2 regions of the Acidovorax sp. BL-A-41-H1 genome follow, and region 2 is predicted to be linked to the other one. Evidence: riboswitches for the same ligand, from Rfam matches in the RefSeq annotation. Region 2 holds a riboswitch; the other holds the start of a gene.
What was found. A riboswitch is a leader RNA that binds a small molecule or an ion and turns the genes downstream of it on or off. The one in region 2 is predicted to bind glycine.
Positions count from the first base shown of each region.

Region 1 (8,504 bases), on a different contig from region 2:
GTCTTGCCGATCAGCGGCACGTTGCTGGGGGTGGCAGGGCGCAGGCCGGTCCAGAACTGGGCCTGCGTGGTGTCGCCCGCACCGGGGAAGAGCTGTTCCACCCGGCGCACGATGGCGTCGCAGCGCACCTGGTTCAGGTTGCGGTCATAGCCGTTGAGCTCGGCCGTGCCCGCAATGCGCAGGCGGTCGCCGCGCTCGCTGGTGTAGCGCGAGAACACCAGCTTGAACTCGTCGTCCGTCAGGCTGACCTGGTGGGCCATGCTCGCGTCCTTGACGGGCATGGTCACCGAGTAGCCCTTGGCCGGGTAGATCGGTAGGCTGATGCCCAGGGGCTGCGCCAGCAGGGGGCTGAACGAGCCCATGGCCAGCACAAACGCATCGCCACGCACGCGCTCGAAGCGGCCTTCGGCGTTGGTCACTTCCACATGGTCAATGCGGCCTGCCACTTCGCGCAGGGCCGTGATGTGGTGGCCCATGCGGAACTGCACGCCCGCGGCTTCACACAGCTTGGCCAGCTCGCGCGTGAACTGGTTGGCGTCGCCCGATTCGTCTTCGGCCGTGAAGGTGGCACCGGCCAGCTGCGGGCGGATGTGGGCCAGGGCGGGCTCGATGCGCACAGCCTCGTCGGCGCTGATCACCTGGCGCTCGCAGCCCAGCGCGCGCATCTGCTCGGCGGGGGCCAACGCACCGTCGAATTCCTTGGCGTTGGTATAGAAGTGCAGGATGCCTTGCGTGCGCTGGTCGTACTGGATGCCGGTGGCAGCGCGCAGCTGCTGCAGCGTGTCGCGGCTGTAGGTGCCCAGGCTCACGATCTGCTCGATGTTGTGGCGCGTGCGGGCGGGTGTGCAATTGCGCAGGAACGACAGGCCCCACAGCCACTGGCGCATGTCGGCGCGCAGGCGGAACAGCAGGGGAGCGTCTTCCTTGCCCAGCCACTGCAGCACCTTCAGCGGCGCGCTGGGGTTGGCCCAGGGTTCGGCATGGCTGACCGAGATCTGCCCGCCGTTGGCAAAGCTGGTCTCGGCGCCGGGCGCGCCCTGGCGGTCGATCACGGTCACTTCGTGGCCGAGTTGCGAGAGGAAGTAGGCAGAGGTCACGCCGAGCAGGCCGGCACCCAAAACGATAACGCGCATGATTTTCAAGCCTTTCAGGGCTCTGGCGCTTGATGGGTGTGCGGGTGCAGCTATTGAATCAATAGCATGATAAAAGCAACCGGCGCACATCCGCCAAGCTGCCGCTCCCCCTGTCCTTGGTACCTGAGAGATTCACCGCCATCCCACCCGGGCTGCGGCTTGCTCCTTCGGTGCGCTGCAGACCCTGTGGCGGGTTGCAGCGGCTCTCCAGACGGCTTTTAAAAATGGTGCAGTACGGAACCTGAGCGTGTATGGGAGTTTGCGCCTTCGGTGCAGTGGCTGCCGGTGGGGCGGGCCGCTGCTCTCCTGCTGAGCGCGATTCTAGGCGGGGCGGCGCGCTAATGAACCGCAATCCTTGCTGATGGAAGCCCGCCCCCCGTAATGGAGGGCGCGGCAGGGGCGCCCGGTCAGTAGCGGTACGGGTTGTCGGGCCGGCGGTCGTTGCGGTTGCGCACGCCGTCGCCGTCGCGGTCCCGGTCGTGCCGGTTGGCCACACCATCACCGTCGCGGTCCCAACGGCCGGGCTCGGCGTACCAGCGACCGTCGCGCTCCTGCCACTGGTGGGCGCGGTAGTGGTAGCCAGGCCGCGCCTTCACCCAGTAGCCCGACATCCACACATGGCGGTGGCCGCGCCACTCCCAGTGGCCGGGTACCCATGCCATGCCGCGCCGCGGGTGCGGCACCGCTTCGTACCGCGGTGGTGGTGGCGCACCGTATTGCACGGGCACGGGTGCCGCGTACCCGTAGTGTTGCGGGCTGCCCGCCTGCACGACGATGGTGGCGCTGGTCTGCGCCTGCGCCACGGCGGTGGTGCCCAGCGAAGCGAGGGCGATGGAAACTGCAACAAGAGCATGGCGTGCCATGGTGAACTCCTCGGAAAGCGTCCCTTGCGGAACCGGAGCCTTGATGCTGAACAGCCGCCGTCAAGCAGGCGTAGGGCCTATGCGAAGTCTTGTGAAGTTGTGTGTCCTGGTGCAGGAGATCAACGCGGATTCGGCGACGGGGCTGGTACCCTTTGCAGCATGCCGATGTCGCCACCGCTGACCCTTGCCGTCGTGCTCCTCAACGGCCTTGCTGTGCTGGGCGGGGTGGTGCTCATCGGCCTCGGGACTCTTTATGTGCCCGACGATTGGGACATCGACAGCACGCTGATGGTGGTGGTCGTGCTGTTCCCGTGCCTCGCTGCTCTCGCGGCGTCGCGCAGGCAGGCGTCCCGCTTTGCAAGGTCCGTTGCCGTGGGGTCGGCCGCCTGCTGGCTGGCCGTCATCGTGCTGGCGGGCGCTGTGGTCTCGACTGGGGTCGGGGGCCTTGCAGGCACGTTGTTGTTGATGGTTCCGGGGGCCGCGCTGCTGCTCCTCAACTGTCTCGCTCTCAAGGCCTAGAGACCCGCTGCACTAATCCGTCGGCCCACGTCTTGGGCACGCTCCGCCACAACCATCAACCAAGGACTTCGGCGGCTAGCGCCACCACACCAGGGCGGCCACCACCAGCAGGGCCGCCCAGCCGGGGTGCCGCGCGCGGGTTGCGTACAGCACCAGCATCCCGCCGGCCAGTGTGACCAGGCCCGCGACATCGGCCACCCAGACAGCCAGCGCGGCATCGGAGGGCACAGTCCCCAGGCGCCACAGCACAGCGGCCAGGGCCCAGCCGAGCAGCGTGACCAGGTGCCAGGTGGCCCACACGATTCCCAGGTGCTCCCGGGGCAGCGCAAGCGCCCATGGCGCCACGGGCGAGGGGGCGCCGCCCTCGTTGTGACGCATGCCGCGGGCTGCCATGCCTTGCCTTCGCAGCGCGCGGAACACCATGATCTCGCCCAGCACCGAATGCACCAGCCCCACCAGTGCCAGCCCTACGGCGGCAGCCATCAGCAGCGGGTTCATGGGCATCCCTTATGCCGCCCTATGCACACTGCCACGCATCCGCCTGCGCCCGCGATACGGCCTGCCTTGGATGCCGCGGCGCACGGGTAGCAGTGCAGGGCCCATGGGTGCGTCATGGCCCACCCCCGTATGCCAGCATCACGTCTGCCCCTGTGTGCACCCGCGCACCCAGCCGCGTGAGCAGGTGCATCAGCCCCATCCACATGCGCTCGAATCCCGGCATCTCGCCAGGCACATGGGACAGGTGCCGCCCCAGCACGCGCTGGTGGTCGGCGCGGGTGATGGGCGGCGGGCGCTTGGTGCCAAAGTCGAACACCGCTTGCGTGAAAGGCTCGATCTGCCACGCCTGCATGTCGGCCAGTGCGGGCGCCATCTCGGCGGCGTATTGCTGCGGCGTGATGACAGGGCTGATAAGCCCGAGCAACTGGTAGGCAGCCAGCACCCCGGCGCTGCGCGCGGGGTCGGCTTCGGGCCGCAGCAGTGCGGCCCAGGCTTGCGCGACGCCTGCACGGAACGCGGGCGAAAGCTGCTGCGTGCAGCCGAAATCCAGCACACCTACGCGGCAACCGCGGTCAGCCGCTTCGGCGGGCATGAACAGGAAGTTGCCCGGGTGCGGGTCGGCATGCACCCGGCCCAGTACCCAGATGCAGTGCATGAACCAGTCCCACAGTGCCTGGCCCGCTGCGTCGCGCGCATGCTGCGTGGGGCCGGTAGCAAGCCAGGCATCGATGTGCAGCCCGGGCAGGTGCTGCTGCGTAAGCACCTGCGCCCGCGTGTGCGACATCACCGGCTGCGCCATCACGATGCCCGGCAGGGCTGCGTGCTGCGCAAACCATTCCATTGCTTCGGCCTCGCGCAGGTAGTCCACTTCGCGCAGCAGCGTAGCTTCGATGCCATCCATCACGCTATCGACCACGGCTGGGGCGGGTACGGGCATGCCGGTGTGGCCCAGTGTGGCCAGCGCGGCGCGCATCAGCTTCATGTCGCTGCCGATGGTGGCGGCAATGCCGGGGTATTGCACCTTGACGGCCACGGTGCCGTGGCCTGCCAGCTCGGCGCGGTGCACCTGGCCCAGGCTGGCTGCGGCAAAGGCGGTGGGCTCGAAACGGCTGAACAGCGCCTCGGGTTCGGCGCCAAAGGCCTGGCGGAACACGCGGCCCACCAAGGCGCGGTTGAGCGGCGTGGCCTGGTGCTGGGCGCGCGCCAGTTCGCGGCGCACGCCTTCGGGCAGCACATCGGGGTGCATGCTCAGCAGCTGCGACACTTTGAGCGCCGTGCCGCGCAGCTGGCCCAGTGCGGCGAACAGGATGCGGCCCACGGCGGCTTCGTGGTCTGCCTGAGCCTGGGGTGTGTGCTGCCGCACGCGCTGGCCCAGCTCGGCCATGCCGATGCGTGCCGCCGCCAGCCCGGTGATGGCGCTGCGGGCCAGCCGGCCCGTGCGCGGTGCGTCAGTGCTGCCCATGGCCGGACATGCGTTGCGTGAGGCTGCGTGCAATCACCCGGTGAAACGGCGTGATCACCGCCATGTAGGCATGGCCGAGCGCGTTGTGGATGTGCACCACGGTGGTCAGCACCAGGGTGGGCGCCGCGCTGCCCTCGACGTGTTTCAGGATGGACACCTGCACGTCGAGGTGGCGATCGTCCTGACCCAGGATGACCTCGCGATCACTCAGGAAACGGATGCGGAAGATGCCCACGCGGTCGCCCACGGCGTAGCTGGTGGCATCGTTCAGGGCCTTGCCGCTGGCAGGAGGGTAGCCATCCTGCAGCTGGCCCACGTCCTTCAGTCCGACCAGGCGCACGGCCTTGTTGCGCACCAGCATCAGCGCGCGAATCCACGCCGGCGTCTGCGCGGCCACGTCCAGCCAGGCTTGCAGGGCGGGGCGGTCGGGGTGGTGATCGGGCACCTCGTAGGCGTCGTGGAAGTCCGACCCGTGCAGCGTGGCGTGGATGGCGGTGCCGGGCGGCACTGCGATGGCGCGTGCGGTGGGCAGAACGCCGGTGTGGGCGGTGGTGGAGGCGGGGTGGCTCATGGCGTGGCTTTCTTGGCGCGTGCAGTGGTCCGGGCGGGGGCTTTGGTGGCGCTGGCATCGTTGGGAGCAGCTGCCGTGGGGGTACGCGGCTTGCGTGTAGCCGGGGCGGGCTTTGCGGTGGCGTCGGGCCCGGTAGCAGCGGGCGCTGCGCCGCGCTGTCCTGCGGTGGGCACCGCGCCCAGCGCGCCGCGCGCCATCTGCAGCATGCCCAGCAGCCCGCTGCCGTGCTGTGCCATGCGGGCCATCTGGCTGCGCAGCACAAAGCCGCCCAGCTGCAGCACGCGGTTGACCAGCCCGCTGCGCAGCGCCTGCACCAGCACGCCCAGCGACAGGTCCACCAGCTGCGTGGTGTCGGCAAATTCATCCGATGTATCGGCCAGCCAGTAGCCGACCACGCCCACCAGATAGTCGGTGTACAGGCTGCCTGCCAGGTTCTTGAAGTCGCACGGCTCGATCTCGCCTGCGGCCTCGGCCGCTTCGAGAAAGCTGGCCACCGCCTCGCGCAGCGCCTGGCGCGCGGCCAGCGGCTCGGCCAGCATCGACAGCGGCGAGCGCCCCGCCAGCCCGCGCACCTGCGCGGCAAACTCGCGGTCGGGCAGCAGGCGCTCCAGCACCGCATCGGTCAGGCGCTGCAGCTTTTCCTGCAGGCCGTAGTCGGTAAAGCCGGGCGTCTGCAGTGTGTCGGCCAGGGCGCTTTGCACCACCTCGTCAAGGTAGCCCAGCACGATGCGGTCCTTGGTGGGGAAGTACTTGTAGATCGTGGCGTCGCCAATGCCGGCGGCGCGGGCGATGTCCTTCATCGTCGTGCCGTCAAAGCCCTGGCGGGTCATCAGGTCCACCGCGCTGGCCACGATCTGGCGGCGCGTGGCGTCTTGCTGCTGGCGGGTGGTTTTCATCGCTATTCTTTAAATGATTAAAAAGTTCATTTAAAGAATAGTAGTTTCCGTTTATGCGGTCAAGCACGGCGGTGCGGCACCAGAAAGCGACATTTGAGGCGCTTTTGGCCTCAAGTCCAGGTTTTGATTGCCTGGGTTGCTATTAAATTAGTAGTTAAAGCTTTGCGGGCGGGGCGGGGCGGGGCGTTGCATTGGCGGCGCAGTCGCCCGGGCAATGCCCGCCTGCGCTGGTGCTCCAGCCGCGTGTCAGGCGCTCACTTGCGCATGTTGGCAAAGGCCTCGAACTCCCAGCTGCGCATGGCCAGCAGCAGGGTGTAGCCCTCGCGCTCGCGTTCGGGCAGCTTCTGGTCGGCCAGGTGCTGCTGGGCAAAGTCCTGGGCCACGCGCTGCATGCGTTCCATGAAGGCGGGCGCCAGGCCACGGCTGATGTTGCCGTGCACCAGCAGCACGCCTTCGCCCGCGCCATCGAAGCCGCCTGCAAAGTAGTCGAGCAGCGCATGCTCGCGAAAGTAGTTCATCACCGGGCCATGCGGGCGCCACCGGAAGGTCTTGGCCAGCTTCAGGCGGTAGCGGTTGAGCGGGCGCAGCTCGATGATGCCGATGCGGTCAAGCTGCGCCAGATAGCGGATGCCCTCGGCCTCGGTGAGCCGGTAGTTGGTGGTCACCTGCTCCAGCGTCCACTGGCTCAGCACGCAGATCGCCATCAGCAGCAGCTTCTTGTCGGCCACCACGGCCTTTTCCTGCTCGTGGGTCAGCTCTTTCAGCAGGGGCTGGTCGTCGGCCACGCGGCGGGCCAGGTCGGCAAAGTCCAGCGCCAGCGCGCGGCAGATGGCGTCGATGCGCGACAGCGGCATGTCGCCCTTGGCCAGCATGCGCTTGACGCTGGACTCCGCCATGCCCAGCGCCTGCGCCAAGTCTGCGTAGGTCATCTGCGCGGTCTTGAGTTCCTTCTTCAGGGCGGTGACGAGGTCGGCGGTGGTGCTCATGTCGGTGGGGCTCCTTGGTATCGATTATCAATACTGGCGGGATCTTGGGTAGCCCCCTGAGCGACTTTTTGCGGTGTTGCGGGCTGCGCACTTCCACACTGCGCCTCACCCGTCACCACCGACACAGGAGCTCTCGAATGACCCACCGTCCCGTTCCGTCCCGCTCGAGGACACCCGCCGCATTGCGCACCGGTACCGCCGCGCCCGGGCTCCACCGCGGCCCCTTGCTGCGCACGGAAATCGCGCTGCTGTGCGTGGCGCTCGCCCTGCTGGCGCTGGCCTGCCTGGGGCCTGTACTGCCCGCCAGCCTGCACCAGCACGACTTTGCCGATGGCCGTACGCTGTGGGGCATCCCGTGCGCCATGGATGTGCTGAGCAACCTGCCCTTTGCCGTCGCTGGCCTGTGGGGCCTGCTGGCCCTGCGCCGCGTGCGGCAGGGCGCGCTGGATGCGGCATCGCGTGGCTGCGCATACCTGTTCTTTGGCGGGCTGGTCGCCACTGCCGCGGGCTCTGCGGTGTACCACTGGGCGCCGGGCGATGCGGGCCTGGTGTGGGACCGCCTGGGCATGGTGCTGCCGTTTGCGGGCCTGCTGGGGCTGGCGGCCGCGGGCCGCGTGAGCGAGCGGGCGGGTGCGCTGGCCGCTGCTGCCGTGCTGCTGGCCGGGCCCCTGGCGGTGGGCTGGTGGGCGCGCACCGGCAACCTGATGCCCTGGGCCGTGGTGCAGATCGGCGGCATGCTCGTGGTGGCACTGCTGGCGGTGCCGGCGCTGTTCCCGCTGCGCCGGCGTGCGCTGGCGGTGCACCTGGGCGCCGTCATCGGCCTGTATGCGCTGGCCAAGCTGTTTGAGGCGGCCGACCATTCGGTGCTGGACGCCACGGGCTGGGTGTCGGGCCACACGCTCAAGCACCTGGCCGCTGCGGCTGCCGCGTGGCCCGTGCTGCTTGCCGTGCGCAGCCTGGGGGCGAGAGCGCCATACGCTGCGCGCACGGCGCACATGGGCCTGCCGCAAACCATGGCGTGGGGGCAGAATGGCGCCCACAACGGGGTCGCTGGGGGGCTCTGCACAAATCAAGCGGTAAGTGAGCGCTGCGGATCGGGACGGGCTGCAAGGCGCAAAACGCAGCAATAGCCGCAGCAATAGCCGAGCTATTGCGAGTATTTGCAACGCGGCAGACCGCCCGAGGCCACAGAGCACACGGCGCGCTGATTCGTGCAGAGGCTCCCCAGGTGTGTCACCAGCAAGTCACGCCACTGACCCGCCTTGCGCTTACAACACCACAAAACACACAGGGTGCCCACGGCGCCCGAGGGAAACGAGGAGAAACGCATGACGACCGACACCCGCACCCCACCCGCGGCCACTGGGCCTGCGCCCACGCACCACGAAGACCCCAACCAGTTCGCGCTGCTGCGCCAGCGGCGCTTTGCGCCGTTCTTCTGGACGCAGTTCTCCGGCGCGGCCAACGACAACCTCTTCAAGTTCGCGTTCACCGTGATGGTGACCTACCAGCTCAGCGTGTCGTGGCTGCCGCCCGCGATGGCAGGGCTGGTGATTGGCGCGCTGTTCATCCTGCC
Region 1 is NZ_JBPVJQ010000004.1:272,647-281,150, forward strand. It holds gene ACTPOI_RS10310 (D-amino acid dehydrogenase) at 1-1,133, opposite strand, end outside; glycine riboswitch at 1,234-1,354, opposite strand; gene ACTPOI_RS10315 (YXWGXW repeat-containing protein) at 1,541-1,996, opposite strand; gene ACTPOI_RS10320 (hypothetical protein) at 2,162-2,515, shown strand; gene ACTPOI_RS10325 (hypothetical protein) at 2,591-3,013, opposite strand; gene ACTPOI_RS10330 (ABC1 kinase family protein) at 3,126-4,475, opposite strand; gene ACTPOI_RS10335 (DUF2867 domain-containing protein) at 4,462-5,046, opposite strand; gene ACTPOI_RS10340 (TetR family transcriptional regulator) at 5,043-5,942, opposite strand; gene ACTPOI_RS10345 (helix-turn-helix domain-containing protein) at 6,197-6,928, opposite strand; gene ACTPOI_RS10350 (hypothetical protein) at 7,066-8,058, shown strand; gene ACTPOI_RS10355 (MFS transporter) at 8,257-8,504, shown strand, end outside.
Region 1: another riboswitch for glycine. It lies ahead of ACTPOI_RS10310 (D-amino acid dehydrogenase); the one in region 2 lies ahead of gcvT (glycine cleavage system aminomethyltransferase GcvT).

Region 2 (8,504 bases):
CACGGGGCCCTTGGCATTGGGGGCCCGGCGCAACGGGCAACAGGCAGCCCTGCAAGCCGACGCGCTCCATGCCCCACGCACATTGCTGCCCCAGGGCGGGGGCACGATGAGTGAGCTTCCAAAGACGCATCTGGGATGCTCAGCCAGTTCATAAGTACGCTTACCAGCACAAACCCCGATGCCCCGGCGGCTGTGCGGCACCCATAATTTAGAAGTCCTGCGCGCGGCCCGCTGCTGCGTCGCCCTACATCCCACCGGAGACACGCGAATGAAACTCACCCGAATCGTCCTTGGACTGAGCCTGGCACTGGGCTTTGTAGCCACTGCCGCCGCGCAGACCACCATGCGCATCAGCATCTCCACGGCACAGAACTCGCACCAGGGCGTTGCCATCGACACCTTCGCCAAGGAAGTCGAAAAGCGCACGGGCGGCCGCTACAAGGTACAGACCTTCTACAACGGCGCACTGGGCGGCGAGCGCGAGTCGATCGAGGCGGTGCAGCTCGGTACGCAGGAGTTGGCCTTCAGCTCGACAGGCCCCATCCCGAATTTCGTGCCCGACACCAAGATCCTGGATGTTCCCTTCCTGTTCCGTGACAAGGCACACGCCCGCGCCGTGCTCGACGGCCCCATTGGCCAGGAGATGTTGACCAAGTTCGACAGCAAGGGGTTCAAGGCGCTGGCCTGGGCCGAGAACGGGTTCCGCCACATGACCAACAGCAAGCGCTCGGTCAACACGCCCGATGACCTCAAGGGCCTGAAGATGCGCACGATGGAGAACCCTGTGCACATCGCCGCGTACAAGGGCTTTGGCATCATCACCACGCCCATGGCCTTCCCTGAAGTGTTCACTGCCCTGCAGCAAGGTACCGTCGACGGCCAGGAGAACCCGCTGCCCGTGATCATCTCGGCCAAGTTCGACCAGGTGCAAAAGCACCTCACGCTCACCGGCCACGTGTACTCGGCCGCCATCTTCGTGATGAACAAGGGCTCGTTCGACAAGCTCTCGGCCGCCGACAAGCAGGCCTTCATCGACGCCGCCAAGGAAGGCACCAAGGCCAACCGCGCCCGCGTGGATGAAGACGACGCCAAGGGCGTGGCCGACCTGCGTGCCAAGGGCATGACCGTGATCGACAACCCCGACAAGTCCAAGTTCGTGGCAGCCCTGGCACCCGTCAACGCTGAATTTGAAAAGCAGTTTGGCAAGGCTGCCCTGGACAAGATCCGCGACGTGAAGTAATTCGGATCGCTATCAATAAGATAGCATCCAGCGCCCGCAGCCATTGCGCTGACGGGCGCTTTATCATTCTGTTTCCTACGCTTTGGCCCTGCGCCTGCGCCTTTCATGAAACAAGCATTTTTGACCTTTGAGCGATGGGCCACTTTCAGCGCCATGCTGGGGGCCTGCGCCATGCTGGCCCTGTCGGCATCGCTGGGCATGTTCCAGATCGTGACGCGGTTCGTGCTGGAACAGCCCGCCGAATGGACCGAGGTACTGATCCGGTTCAGCCTGATCTGGATGGTGTTCCTGGCCATTCCGGCGGCGTTCCGCCAGGGCGCCATGGTGAGCGTGGATGTGCTGTACCGCTGGAGCCCGCCCAGGGTACGGCGCGTGCTTGACTGGGTGGTGGCACTGGCCGCCCTGGCACTGATCGGCATCATCATCTGGTACGGATGGGACTACGCCCAGCGCGGCGGCGTGCAGAGCATGGCCGGGCTGGAATCGGTGTCGATGTTCTGGGCTTATCTTGCGATGCCGGTCGGCGGGCTGTTCTGCGTGGTCGGGATCATCGGCAACCTGATCGACCCGCTGCGCATGGAACTGGAGACCGCCCAATGAGCGCGTTCCTCCGCCCAGTCAAACGAATAAGCTGGCCTTTTCAGGGCCCGCAACTGCAAGCAACGCCGATGGTGGGAGCGCTATGAGCCTGGTCATGATTTCAACGATGGTGCTGTGCTTTGCGCTCACCATCTCGGTGGCGGTGTCCATCGGACTCGCCTCCATCCTGGGCATCCAGGCGTCCAACGCCAACATGCTGATCTCGGTGAAGGAGATGTTTGCCTCCATCAACAAGTTTCCGCTGGCGGCCATCCCCTTCTTCATCCTGGCTGGCAACCTGATGGAGACCGGCGGCATCTCGCGCCGCCTGGTGGAGTTTGCCAAGAGCATTGTCGGTGGCGTGCAGGGCGGCCTGCCCATGACCTGCGTGCTCACCTGCATGATCTTTGCGGCCGTGTCGGGCTCGTCGGTGGCCACCACGTTTGCCATCGGCGCGATCCTCATCCCGGCGCTCATCAAGCACGGCTACCCCACGAGCTATGCGGCTGCGCTGCAGGCGACCAGCGCCGAGCTGGGCGTGATCATTCCGCCATCCATTCCGATGATCCTGTACGGGGTGAGCGCCGAGGTGTCGATTGGCGAGCTGTTCATCGCCGGTTTTGGCCCGGGTCTTTTGATCAGCGGCGCGCTGATGCTGTTTGTGTGGGCCTACTGCAAATACAAGGGCTGGGGCAAGAACGATGGCGAAGGCCGCATGTCGTTTGGCAAGGCCACGCTGCAGGCCGGCTGGGCACTGCTGATGCCCGTGATCATCCTGGGCGGCATTTACGGGGGTGTCTTCACGCCCACCGAAGCGTCCGCAGTGGCTGTTTTTTACGCGCTGGTAGTGGGGGTCGTGATCTACCGCGAGATCAAGCTCAAGGACCTGTTCGCCATCCTGCGCAAGTCTGCGATCTCTTCAGCGGTGATCATGTTCATCATCGCGAACGCTGGTCTCTTTGCCTTCCTTATCACCCGCGCGGGCGTGCCCGATGCCATTGGCCGCTGGCTTGAAGCCGTGCTGCAGTCGCCCGCCCTCTTCCTCTTGGGCGTCAACGCGGCACTGTTCATCATCGGGATGTTCATCGAGACCAGTGCGGCCATCATCGTGCTCGCGCCCATCCTGGCGCCTGTGGCGGTGCACTTCGGTATCGACCCCGTTCACTTCGGCCTGATCATGGTCGTGAATCTTGCGCTGGGCATGATCACGCCGCCCTTTGGCGTGAACCTGTTTGCGGCCTGCACGGTGGCCCGGATATCGCTCGACCGGATCATCCCGCACCTGTTGCCATTCGTGGGCGTGATCTTCGCGTGCCTATTGATCATCACGTATGTGCCATCCATCTCGCTCTTCCTGCGGGACCTGGTGTACGCAAAGTAGGTAGAATCGAGGCCGTCAGGAGAGAGTGCGCCGGCCAGTGAATGGCTCGCGCTGCACCGCCGAAGGCGCAGGCAGCAGCCGAACGCTCAGGCAAAAGGACTGACAACCGCCCGCAGTGATGCGGGCGTTCCCTTGCTGGAGAGAGATGGCACCGCCCACGCGCGGCCCCCATCCACCGAAGGAGCAAACCGCAGGGCCAGCCAGGGCGCTGCGGTGAATCTCTCAGGTAAAGCGGACAGCAGGGCAAATACCGCGGCCATCGTTGAAGGCCGCGGCCCCCATTTGCCCGGAGCCCCGCCCATGTCATCCCCTGCTGCCGCCCCCCTGCTCACCACGCCCCTGAACGCCCTGCACATCGAGCTGGGCGCGCGCATGGTCCCCTTTGCCGGCTATTCCATGCCTGTGCAGTACCCCGCAGGCCTCATGGCTGAGCATCTGCACACCCGTCAGGCCGCCGGCCTTTTTGATGTGTCGCACATGGGCCAGCTCAAACTGGTGGGGCCCGACGCCGCGGCTGCGTTCGAGAGTCTGATGCCGGTGGACGTGATCGACCTGCCAGTGGGCAAGCAGCGCTACGGTCTGCTGCTGACCGACGAAGGCACGATCATTGACGACCTGATGTTCTTCAACAAGGGCAACAATGAGATCTTCGTGATCGTCAACGGTGCCTGCAAGGTGGGCGACATCGCCCATATCACCGAGCGCATCGGTCAGCGCTGCCAGGTCATCCCCATGCCCGACCACGCACTGCTGGCGCTGCAGGGCCCGCAGGCCGTCACTGCACTGGCGCGCCTGGCGCCCGGCGTTGCAAAGCTGGTCTTCATGACCGGTGGCGACTTCAGCATTGCAGGCTGCGACTGTTTTGTCACGCGCAGCGGCTACACGGGTGAAGACGGCTTTGAAATCTCGGTGCCCGCCGCGCAGGCCGATACGCTGGCACGCGCCCTGCTGGCCCAGCCAGAGGTCAAGCCCATCGGCCTGGGCGCCCGCAACTCGCTGCGCCTGGAAGCCGGCCTGTGCCTGTATGGCAACGACATCGACACCACCACCACACCGCCCGAGGCCGCGCTGAACTGGGCCATCCAGAAAGTGCGCCGCACAGGCGGTGCGCGCGCAGGTGGCTTCCCTGGTGCCGACAAGGTACTGGCGCAGATCGACAACCCTGCCAGCCTGCTGCGCAAGCGCGTGGGCCTGGTCGCGCTGGAGCGCGTACCCGTGCGCGACCACACCGAGCTGCAGAGCACCGACGGCCAGAAGATCGGTGAGGTCACCAGCGGCCTGCTGGGGCCCACGGTGAACGAACCCGTGGCCATGGGCTACGTGGCGCCTGCGTTTGCTGCCATTGGCACGCGCGTGAATGCCATCGTGCGCGGCAAGCCGGTGCCGATGGAAGTGCGCGCCATGCCCTTCGTGCCGGCCAACTATTTCAGAGGCTGACGCCGGGCGCCCGCGGCCATGCTGCCCGCGGGCCCGCTACATTGCGCAGTGCAGTCTCTTACCTGTTCAACCATCAATTTTTGAGGAGCCCCCCATGACCGTCAAATTCTCCAAAGACCACGAATGGATCAACGTCGCTGACCAGAATGCCGCCATCGTCGGCATCACCGTGCACGCCCAGGACGCCCTGGGTGACGTGGTGTTTGTGGACCTGCCCGAAGTCGGCAAGACCTTTGCCCAAGGCGAAGTCGCTGGTGTGGTCGAGTCCGTCAAGGCCGCTGCCGACGTGTACATGCCCGTCTCGGGCGAAGTCACCGAAGTGAACGAAGCCCTGCGCGCCGATCCTTCGCTGGCCAACACCGACCCGCTGAACAGCGGCTGGTTCTTCAAGGTCAAGCTGTCGGACGCCGCACAGCTCGACGCCCTGCTGGACGAAGCCACCTACACCGAGTTCGCCAAGAACGCCTGATCGATCAGCGCGATGCGTTTGCGGGCATGGCGCCGGGCCATGCCCGGCACGGGCCCCACCGCCCGCGCACCAGCGCCCGGCCCCACCCCAACCCCGCCCTCACGAGACTGCCCCATGCTGATGCAATCCGCCACGCCCCTTGGCGAGCTTGAAAACGCCACCGAATTCCTGCCACGCCACATCGGTATCGATGCCGCTGATGAAGCGCACATGCTGTCCGTGATTGGCGAGGCATCGCGCCGCGCGCTCATCGAAAGCATCGTGCCGCGCTCGATTGCGCGCAGCCGCGCCATGGACCTGCCACTGCCCATCACCGAGGCCGCAGCGCTGGCAGAACTCAAGGCGATTGCATCGAAAAACAAGGTGCTCAAGAGCTTCATCGGCCAGGGCTACTACGGCACGCACACGCCGGGCGTCATCTTGCGCAACATCCTGGAAAACCCCGCCTGGTACACCGCCTACACGCCCTACCAGGCCGAGATCTCGCAGGGCCGCATGGAAGCGCTGGTCAACTTCCAGACCATGGTGTGCGACCTGACCGGCATGCCCATTGCCAACGCATCGATGCTGGACGAAGCCACTGCCGCGGCCGAAGCCATGACGCTGGCCAAGCGCTCTGTCAAGAGCAAGAGCAACGTGTTCGTGGTGGCCGGCGACGCGCACCCGCAGACCATCGAGGTGATCCAGACGCGCGCCAAGCCCCTGGGCATCGAGGTGCATCTGGCCAACTCGGCCGAAGAATGGAACACCCTGCTCGATGGCGAATATTTTGCCGTGCTGGCGCAGTACCCCTCGACCAGCGGCCGCATTGACGACCTGCGTGCCGAGGTGGACAAGGCCCACGCGCGCAACGCAGCTTTCATTGCAGCAGCCGACCTGCTGGCGCTGGCCCTGATCACGCCGCCCGGCGAATGGGGCGCCGACATCGTGGTGGGTACGACCCAGCGCTTTGGCATGCCCATGGGCGCAGGCGGCCCGCACGCGGCCTACATGGCCTGCCGCGATGAATTCAAGCGCAGCCTGCCCGGCCGCCTGGTGGGCGTGAGCGTGGACGCGCACGGCAACCACGCCTACCGCCTGGCGCTGCAGACGCGCGAGCAGCACATCCGCCGCGAAAAGGCCACGTCCAACATCTGCACGGCCCAGGTCCTGCCCGCCGTGATCGCCAGCATGTACGCCGTGTACCACGGTCCTGAAGGCCTGCGCTGCATTGCGCAGCGCGTGGCCAGCTATACAGCCATCCTCACGCGCGGCCTGGAGCAGCTGGGTGCGCCAGTGCGCCCGCAAGCCACTTTTGACACCGTGAGCCTGCACACCGCTGGCGCTACCAAATCCATAGCTGCCAAAGCAGTAGAAATGGGCGCCAACCTGCGGATTTACTTCGAAGAGTACCTGTGCATCTCGCTGGACGAGACCACCACACGGGCCGATGTCGAGCTGCTGTGGAAGATCTTCGCCAAGGACGGACAGGCACTGCCGACCTTCGACGCCTTTGAAAAGGGCGTTGAGCCACTGATCCCGGCCGAGCTGCGCCGCACCAGCAAGTACCTCACGCACCCGGTCTTCAACACGCACCATTCCGAAACCGGCATGCTTCGCTACATCCGCCAGCTGTCCGACAAGGACCTGGCGCTGGACCGCACCATGATCCCGCTGGGCAGCTGCACCATGAAGCTCAACGCGACCAGCGAGATGATCCCGATCACCTGGCCGGAGTTTGCGCACATGCACCCCTTTGCTCCAGCCGACCAGCTACAGGGCTACAAGGAGCTGGACGAACAACTGCGCGCCTGGCTGTGCCAGGCCACGGGCTACGCGGGCATCAGCCTGCAGCCCAACGCTGGCAGCCAGGGTGAATACGCCGGTCTGCTGGCCATCAAGGCCTACCACGAGGCGCAGGGCGACGCGCACCGCAACATCTGCCTGATCCCCAGCAGCGCGCACGGAACCAACCCTGCCAGCGCGCAGATGGTGGGCATGCAGGTGGTGGTGACGGCGTGCGACACCAACGGCAACGTCGACATGGCAGACCTGAAGGCCAAGTGCGAGCAGCACAGCGCCAATCTGGCGGCCGTGATGATCACCTACCCCAGCACGCACGGCGTGTTCGAGACCAGCGTAAAGGAACTGTGCGCGCTGGTGCACCAGCACGGCGGCCGCGTGTACGTGGACGGTGCCAACATGAACGCCCTGGTGGGCGTGGCTGCTCCCGGCGAGTTTGGCGGCGACGTGAGCCACCTGAACCTGCACAAGACCTTCTGCATTCCCCACGGCGGTGGCGGCCCCGGCGTGGGCCCGGTGTGCGTGGTGCAAGACCTGGTCCCATTCCTGCCCGGCCATGCCACGGCCGGCGTGGCTGGTGGCGTGGGCGCCGTCAGCGCTGCTCCGCTGGGCAACGCCGCCGTGCTGCCCATCAGCTGGATGTACTGCCGCATGATGGGCGCGGAGGGCCTGCAGTCGGCCACCGAAGTGGCCATCCTCTCGGCCAACTACGTCAGCGTGCGCCTGAAGGACCACTACCCCACGCTGTACGCATCAAGCAATGGTCACGTGGCCCACGAGTGCATCCTGGACCTGCGCCACCTCAAGGACACCAGTGGCGTGATGGCCGAGGACGTGGCCAAGCGCCTGATCGACTACGGCTTCCATGCGCCCACGCTGAGCTTCCCGGTGCCCAACACGCTGATGGTGGAGCCCACCGAAAGCGAGACGCTGCACGAGCTGGACCGCTTTATCGACGCGATGATCGCCATCCGCGAAGAGATCCGCCAGATCGAATCCGGTGCATGGCCGCAGGACAGCAACCCGCTCAAGAACGCACCGCACACGGCAGAAAGCCTACTCTCGGGCGACTGGACCCGCCCCTACAGCCGCGAGGCCGCCGCCTACCCCGTGCCCGCCCTGCGCAAGGGCAAGTACTGGGCGCCTGTGGGCCGCGTGGACAACGTCTGGGGCGACCGCAACCTGTCGTGCAGCTGCATCCCTGTGTCTGACTACGCCTGACAGGGCCCGCCCTTTGATGACGCCCGAGGCCCCGTGCAATGTCTGCGACCCAGAGGCGCTCGCGGCGCTGCTGGGCGCGGAGCCAACGCTAGCAGCGCATTGGAAGACGCTGCTGCGGCGCACGCTGGAAGCCGGCACACCGTTGCAGCGCGCGGGCGACAACGCCACCCGATGCTGGCTGATCGAGCGCGGAGTGGTCCGCCTGTATTACCTCAACGATCAGGGCACCGAGCGCAACCGTTCTTTTCACGGCCCGGGCAACTGGGTGGGGGGCAGCCTGCCGCCCCTTGTGGTGCCCAGTCCGTACGCCATCGAAGCGCTGTCGCAGGTGGATGCTGTCGAACTGGACTACGACACGCTCCGGCAGTGGCAAAACACCCATCCGCACCTCGAAG
Region 2 is NZ_JBPVJQ010000005.1:325,138-333,641, reverse strand. It holds gene ACTPOI_RS12620 (TRAP transporter substrate-binding protein) at 269-1,240, shown strand; gene ACTPOI_RS12615 (TRAP transporter small permease) at 1,346-1,840, shown strand; gene ACTPOI_RS12610 (TRAP transporter large permease) at 1,923-3,200, shown strand; glycine riboswitch at 3,207-3,312, shown strand; glycine riboswitch at 3,326-3,449, shown strand; gene gcvT (glycine cleavage system aminomethyltransferase GcvT) at 3,501-4,637, shown strand; gene gcvH (glycine cleavage system protein GcvH) at 4,732-5,106, shown strand; gene gcvP (aminomethyl-transferring glycine dehydrogenase) at 5,221-8,109, shown strand; gene ACTPOI_RS12590 (Crp/Fnr family transcriptional regulator) at 8,126-8,504, shown strand, end outside.